2 linked regions of the Lentisphaera araneosa HTCC2155 genome follow. The protein of the gene in region 1 interacts with the protein of each later gene in a pairwise test. Links are inferred from orthologs where the notes say so. Each region holds a gene or a part of one and is shown in the gene's direction. Other genes may lie near its edges.

Evidence for each region. The genes of interacting proteins can lie anywhere in the genome.
Region 2: the proteins of cysE (region 1) and cysK interact in binary tests that used the Escherichia coli proteins (3 or more experiments, as listed by UniProt). The link is inferred for Lentisphaera araneosa HTCC2155 from one-to-one orthologs.

Annotation. Positions count from the first base shown.
Region 1 is NZ_ABCK01000008.1:39,752-44,628, forward strand. Bases 1-2,753 are described here. They hold cysE (serine O-acetyltransferase), read left to right. Parts: upstream 1-866; coding sequence 867-1,640; downstream 1,641-2,753. Other genes in these bases: rpiB (ribose 5-phosphate isomerase B), read left to right, coding at 1-58; LNTAR_RS09855 (ElyC/SanA/YdcF family protein), read left to right, coding at 58-801; gap (type I glyceraldehyde-3-phosphate dehydrogenase), read left to right, coding at 1,736-2,731. Also shown: LNTAR_RS09870 (phosphoribosyl-ATP diphosphatase), read left to right, coding at 2,808-3,071; LNTAR_RS09875 (CobW family GTP-binding protein), read left to right, coding at 3,101-4,090; LNTAR_RS09880 (nucleotidyl transferase family protein), read left to right, coding at 4,176-4,877.
Region 2 is NZ_ABCK01000003.1:119,029-122,028, reverse strand. It holds cysK (cysteine synthase A), read left to right. Parts: upstream 1-1,035; coding sequence 1,036-1,965; downstream 1,966-3,000. Other genes in the region: LNTAR_RS03445 (sialate O-acetylesterase), read left to right, coding at 2,105-3,000; LNTAR_RS27870 (hypothetical protein), read left to right, coding at 824-1,039.

The DNA of each region.
Region 1 (4,877 bases):
ATTTGAAGGTGGACGTCACGGTCGCCGCATTGGAAAAGTTCAAGATTTAGATGCTTAATGTTTTTTATTAAAAAAGCAGTTGTCTTTTTTATTAATCCCCTCGTGTTATTTTGTATAGCACTAGGGGTTTCTTTTTATCTATGGAAAAAGAAAGATGATAAGAAGCGAGCGTATAAAGTTGCGATGATCGCAAGTTTGTCAATTTTGCTGTTGAGTTTCCCCCCAGTGAGTCATTTGATTGCACGCCCTCTGGAGTATCAATACCCGCCCTCATCAAATCATTTAGATGCAAAATATATTGCAGTTTTGGGTTCGGGTCATAGTTCTCAGAAGCATTGGCCAGATAGTTTGAAGTTGAGTCGAACAGCACGATCGCGCTTGATGGAGGGTTTGAGGCAAAAGCAGTTGAATCCAGAGGCGAAATTTATATTTTTTGGTTTTGGCGTTAATGGCAAGCAGCCTCATGGAGAAATTATGACTCAGGCGGCTATTAGTTTGGGAGTGAATCCGGAAGATATTAGTTTTTCTGTTCAACCTCGAGACACGAATGAAGAGGCTCAATTCGCTAAAGAGGTTTGTGGAACTGAAAAGCTGCTCTTAGTGACGGATGCGACTCATACTCCTCGTGCGATGAAATTATTTAAAAGTTATGGCCTCAATGTTTTTGCGACTCCCGCAAATTATGAATCATATGGCGATGCTTGGTTTGTCCCCATGCCAAGTGCAGAAGCACTAGAGTTGACAAGAAAATCAATCTATGAATATGTGGGTTTGATTTGGGTTAACTTAAAGACTAAATGATTTTTTTGAGTTTGATTCTAGAAATTATGGCATAAGTTTGGCTTGATTAAATTTCAGGAGTAAACATGATTAGCAAGTTTTGGCAGGAAATTTTGACTCAGGCGGAGGCTGTGAAGCAGGATGAGCACCGTCTCGCAAAACTGATTGATGAAGCCATTTTATCCAAGTCCAGTATTGAGCAAGTTTTGACTTCTCGCCTCGCGGAAAGTTTAGGTGAAAAATATGTCAGTGCTGAAGATCTTGAACATATTTTTACGGAACTCTACGCTGAAGACCCGTTTTTAGCGAAGGCCGCAAAGAAAGATTTGAAGGCGATTTGTGATCGTGACCCCGCTTGCAACTGCTATGTCATTCCTATGCTGTACTACAAAGGTTTTCAGGCTTTACAAGCGTCTCGTTTAGCTCATATCTTATGGAATAAAGGTCGAGCCCATTTAGCTAGCCATATTCAATCTCGCAATGCTGAGATTTTTGGTGTGGATATTCACCCAGGTGCTCGCTTTGGTACAGGTATTCTCCTCGACCACGCTTCTTCATTTGTCGCAGGAGAAACGGCTGTTGTGGGTGATGATGTCTCGATCTTACACGAAGTTACCCTCGGGGGTTCAGGTAAGGAATGTGGAGATCGTCACCCGAAAGTGGGTAATGGCGTTCTCATTGGTGCAGGAGCTAAACTGCTAGGTAATATCTGTATTGGTGCAGGAGCTAAAATTGGTGCAGGAAGTGTTGTCCTTGATGATGTGGAAGGGCATACGACAGTTGTTGGCGTGCCGGCAAGACCCGTTGGTAAGCCCCTACATCAGAGCCCATCCAAGTATATGGATCATCATGTGGAGTAATCTGAGTCATAAAGATAGGCAAAAAAAGATTTACGCTTATAGTACGCACTCATAAAAATTTCTAAACAAAAACAAAATAAACTAAGGATAATACAATGGCAATTAAAGTCGGTATTAATGGTTTCGGTCGTATCGGTAGAAACGTTTTTCGCGCAGCTGCAAAACGTGACGATATTCAAATTGTAGGTATTAACGATCTTCTTGACGTAGACTACCTCGCATACATGCTTAAATATGACTCAGTACACGGTCGTTTCGACGGTTCTGTTGAAGTTGTTGACGGTAAACTCGTAGTAGACGGTTCTGAAGTTCGCGTTTCTGCTGAACGTAACCCTGCGGATCTCGCATGGGGCGACGTAAGCGCTGAAGTAGTAGTTGAATCAACTGGTTTCTTCCTTACAGACGAAACTGCACGTGGTCACATCGCTGCTGGCGCAAAGAAAGTTGTTCTTTCTGCTCCTTCTAAAGATGCTACTCCAATGTTCGTTTACGGTGTTAACACTGACAAGTACGCTGGTCAAGACATCGTTTCTAACGCTTCTTGCACAACTAACTGTCTTGCCCCTATCTCTAAAGTTCTTAACGACAAGTTCGGCATTAAGCGTGGTCTTATGACTACTGTTCACGCTGCAACTGCTACACAAAAAACTGTTGACGGTCCTTCTGCGAAAGACTGGAGAGGTGGTCGTGGTATTCTTGAGAATATCATTCCTTCATCAACTGGTGCAGCTAAAGCTGTAGGTAAAGTTCTTCCTGAGCTTAACGGTAAACTTACTGGTATGGCTTTCCGCGTTCCAACTTCTGACGTTTCTTGCGTTGACTTAACTGTTGAGCTCGAAAAAGATGCTTCTTACGAAGAAATCTGTGCAGAAATGAAGCGTGCTTCTGAAAACGAGCTTGCTGGTGTTCTCGGTTACACTGAAGATGCAGTAGTTGCTACTGACTTCCGTGGTTGCGAACTCACATCAATCTTCGATGCGAAAGCAGGTATTGCACTTGATGGCACATTCGTTAAGCTCGTATCTTGGTACGACAACGAAATGGGTTACTCAAACAAAGTACTCGACCTTATCACGGTTATCACTGCTTAAGCTTTAGATTTAGTATTGAAATTTCGAACGCAGCTCATATTTTGAGCTGCGTTTTTTATTTAATTCAGGATATATAATGAAAACTTTCGAAGAACTCTTTGAAGAGCTCAGTAAAAAAGCTGCAGCTGGAGATCCAAATTCAGGAACTGTTAAGGAACTCAATAAAGGTACTCACTTCATCGGGAAAAAAATTGTGGAAGAGGCAGCCGAAGTTTGGATGGCTGCAAAATTTGAGACTGACGACGATACAGCTCTAGAAATCTCTCAGTTGCTTTATCACCTTCAAGTCATGATGATTGATCAAAAGTTGACTCTCGAAGATATTTACAAAAAGCTTTAGTTTGATGCCGGTTTAAACCGGCTTTTTTTATGCGTAAACAAGATTATAAGATTCCAGTAACGATTCTCACCGGTTTTTTGGGAGCAGGCAAAACCACTTTGTTAAATAATTTAGTTGAACAGGGCGATAAACGTCTAGCACTAATTATAAATGAATTTGGCGAAGTAGGTCTAGATGGTGATTTAGTAACCAATGCAGAAGACCAAGTGCTTGAACTGAATAATGGTTGTCTTTGTTGTACAGTTAAGGGTGATTTGACCAAGATATTGTTAAACTTATTAAGTTGTGAAAAAGAATTTGATCAAATTGTTATTGAGACCACCGGTTTAGCAGATCCCGCTCCGGTTGCTGAGTTGATTTATTTTGACTCTCATGTGAATAAAAGGTTTTATCTGGATGGCATCGTTACGGTATTTGATTGTGCTAATGTGGATTCAGTTTTAGAGACGCCGGAAGGGCTTAAACAGTTGATATATGCGGATAAAGTTTTACTCAATAAGATGGATCTAGTTGAGGGATTTGATTTAGCAAGATTGAAAATTTTAAATCCTTTAGCAGACTATGAGGAAACAGTTAAGGGTGAAGTCAGTGATTTAGCAGCTTTGTTGGAGCAGGGCGGTTTTCGAGTAGATCTGAAAGCTTTGCAAGGAGAGACACATCACAATCGCGACCATTCTCACGATCACGACCATTCTCACAATCACGACCATTCTCATAGCCATGAACATAGTGACATGGCATCTTTATCAATATGTAAGAAAGGCAGTTTGAACAATGGAGCATTTCGTCAATGGATTGGAGCATCGCTTTTTGATACATCTCAAGTAATTTATCGAATGAAGGGGATAGTGAACCTTTCGGGGGTTAAAGGAAGTACGGTTTTTCAGTCTGTGCATCGTTTGTTTGAGGACGAAGTGGCAGAAAAAGATTACAAGGATGAAAACCGAATCGTTTTTATCGGGAAAAAATTAAATGAAGAGAAGTTGAGAAAAGGTTTTTTTGCGTGTTTCGAGCCGTAAGTTCTAGTGAAAATGTGATTGAGTTTTATTGTTATTTTATATATATTTTTTTGTAAGTATTATTATATGTCACCGGAGAGTTAAAATGAGTAAAATGACAGAGTCTTTGAGCACGATGGAAAAGGCGCTTGAAGTCAATTTGGATAATAGGATCTATGGGACTTTTGCTGAGATTGGAGCTGGACAAGAAGTTGTGCGCTGGTTTTTCCAAGCAGGTGGTTCTGCAGGAACAATTGCGAAAAGTATTTCAGCTTACGATATGGTGGTTAGTGACTCCATTTACGGTAAGTGTCAGCGTTATGTAGGGCAACAACGCTTGCAAGACATGTTGGATTATGAATATGATCTAAATATAAAAAGACTTGAGTATGGTCGTGGCGACAGCACCTGTTTCTTCTCTTTTGCAGACACTGTTTCAGCGCGTAATTTTTCTGGTACGAATAAATGCCATGGCTGGTTAGGTGTTAAATTTCAGTCGCGTCCAGGGGATGATTTCAGCCAAATTATCATTCACGTTAACTTAAAAGATAAAACTAATTCCTTGCAACAAGAAGCCCTGGGTATTGTGGGTGTAAATTTGATTCACTCGGCTTTTAATTTAGCTCATCGTCCTGAAAACTTACTCGAATCACTTTTAGATAATTTAAGTCGCGACCGTATTGAGATAGATATGGTTGAATTCAAAGGTATTGAATTCCGCAGAGTGGATAACCGTTTAATGCTTCTCAACTTAGTGAAACTAGGTTTAAGTGATGCGGCAATGTTTGGCCCCGATAAATCAGTCCTC
Region 2 (3,000 bases), on another replicon or contig:
CTGATTGGCCTAGCAAGCAAGGCTTGAGTGTGGCTCAACAACAAAAAGAATGTCGTGATCTACTAGATCTAGCAGTTCAACTCAAACTCAATACGATCATCTTCCAGGTTCGTCCTCATGGGGACGCCCTCTATAAGTCCTCCTTTGAGCCTTGGTCTGATCGTCTTACAGGAATTCAAGGTAAGTACCCAGGCTACGATCCTTTGCAATATTGGATCGATCAATGCCACAAGAGAAAGCTAAAAATCCATGCGTGGTTTAATCCTTATCGAGTTCAGCATCCCACGGTAAAAGAACCTCTTGCCAGCAACTCTTTACAACGTAAAGCCAAACCTTGGTGCATCTATTTGAAGAAAGGTTATGTGTGGCTCAACCCAGCTTCAAAAGCTGTTCGCCAGTACGTGCAAACCGTGGTTTTCGACTGCGCACGTCGCTACAATATTGATGGCATTCATCTCGACGACTACTTCTACCCCTACAAAGATTTTCTTCCGGCGACGGGCTTTCCCGATCATAAGGAATATTCCGCTTACCTCAGCAGCAAGCCGCAAAAAGTCATGGACAAAGAAATGTGGCGTCGTCATCAAGTCAATACGCTCATTTACAGCCTGCACAAAGGACTCAAACGCCTTAAGCCCATGTAGAATTTGGTATAAGTCCCTTTGGCATTTGGAAACCCGGTTATCCTCGTGACGTCAAAGGCACCAGTGCCTTTGATAATCTTGCTTGCGATAGTCGCAGATGGATTCGCGAAGGCTGGGTCGACTACCTTTCACCTCAACTCTACTGGCCCGAGTCAGCTCCCCAACAACGCTTTTCTTCCTTGCTCAATTGGTGGAAGTATCAAAATCCAAAGAACAAAAAAATGGTTCCTGGCTTAGCCTCTTGGCGCACAGAACCCGACGAGCTCATCCGACAAATAAAGCGCTGTGAACAAGACCCAAGAGTTCATGGTTTTAGCCATTTCAGCCTCGGAGCCATTCAAAGAAATTCACACCTTAAACAGCAACTCATCAACTATGGGAGAGATAGAAAATGAAAGCAAATGATGTACTCGAATTGTGTGGAAATACTCCACTCGTAAAAATCAATAAATTAACTGAGGGCGCTTACGCCGAAGTTTACGCTAAAACAGAATCATCTAACCCAGGTTTTTGTGTAAAAGATCGTATCGCAAAAGCTATGATTGATGATGCAATTGCCAATGGTACTTTAAAGCCCGGCATGACAGTCATTGAACCAACTTCTGGTAACACAGGAATTGGCCTTGCCATGACCTGCGCTGTGCGTGGCTATAAACTTATTCTTTGCATGCCTGACTCAATGTCAGTTGAACGTCGTCAGCTGATGCGTATTTTTGGTGCTGAACTCGTTTTAACTCCGGGTGCAGACGGCATGAAAGGCGCGATCAACAAAGCCGCTGAACTCGCCGAAGACATCGATGGAGCATGGATCCCTCAACAGTTTGAGAACGCTTCAAACCCAGCGATTCATGAGAAAACAACCGCTAAAGAAATCATTGCCGACATGAATGGCGACTTCGACTACTTTGTTGCTGGTGTTGGTACAGGTGGTACAGTTACTGGTTGCGCGAGAACTTTTAAGAAAGAAGTCCCCAATGTGAAAATCGTTGCGGTTGAACCAGAAACTTCTGCAGTACTCAGCGGCGAAGGTCCTGGCAAGCACAAAATCCAAGGTATTGGCGCAGGCTTCATCCCTGGAGTTATGGAACCAGAGCTACTCGACGAAGTCATCAAAGTGAGCGATGAACAATCAGGCGAGACAGCTCGCCAGCTCGCTCAAAAAGAAGGCATCCTCTGCGGCATTTCCTGCGGTGCTTCAATGACTGCAGCACTCGAACTCGCCAAACGCCCTGAAAACAAAGGTAAAAAAATCGTCTGCATCCTCCCTGATACTGGCGAACGTTACCTCTCTACTTGGCTCTTCGAAGACTACAAAATGTAGTCTCTAAGATCAGGTCTCTAAGGCTGAAGCTGATAACTTCAGCCTTTTTTGTGACTTTCTTCACAAATTCTGTAAGATTTGTCCTCTGACGAGCATAATAACTATAGTCACACTTAAAACACAAGCAATAAGGATACACATGAATAAACTTCTCTTGGCAATGCTTGCCTTCTTCTGTTCGCTTCAGCTCTCAGCTGAAATCAAACTCCACCAACTCTTTTCCGATGGCGCTGTATTCCAACGCGGCCAAACTGTACCCGTATGGGGCTGGGCTGATGCCGGCACTACTGTCGAAGTCTCTTTTGCAGGCCAAACAAAATCAGTAAAAGCAGATCAATCTGGCAAATGGATGATTAAACTCGACTCCCTTAAAGCTTCTGAAGAATCGCGTAAACTCACAGTGAAAAGTGGTGCCGAAACTTTGACTGTTAACGATATCCTCGTTGGCGAAGTTTGGATCTGCTCAGGTCAATCAAATATGGACTGGCGCCTCACTCAACTGACAAAGCCTGCTCGTGATCCCTTCTACAATCCTATTTCAGAATATGTGAAAAAAGAAATTGAAACTGCGAACGACCCCCTTTTACGTCAAATCGAAGTCAAGAAAGAAGTTTCCCCTGATGCCGAACTGAAAAACATTAACGGCAATTGGGTACCAGTAGCACCCGCCAATAGTATTAACTTCACTGCAACAGGCTACTTCTTCGCTCGCGAACTCCGCAAAACACTCAATGTTCCAGTTGGGCTCATTAAATGCGCTTGGGGCGGCACTCTCGTCGAGCCATGGGTTCCCATGCCTAAATATCAAACTAACGATGAACTCAAAGCTTTCTACGCCGAAGAAAAAGTGGCTAAACTCGAGAAAGCTAGCAAGTGGTGGACACCTGAGAAAGCTAAAGCCATGCATCAAGAAAAACTTGCTGAATGGGAAACTCAAAAAGCTCAAGCCAAAGAAAAAGGCAAAAAATTCAATAAGCGTAAACCACGCATGATCCAAGATCCTGCAAAAAGCAACCGCATCCCTTCTACACTTTA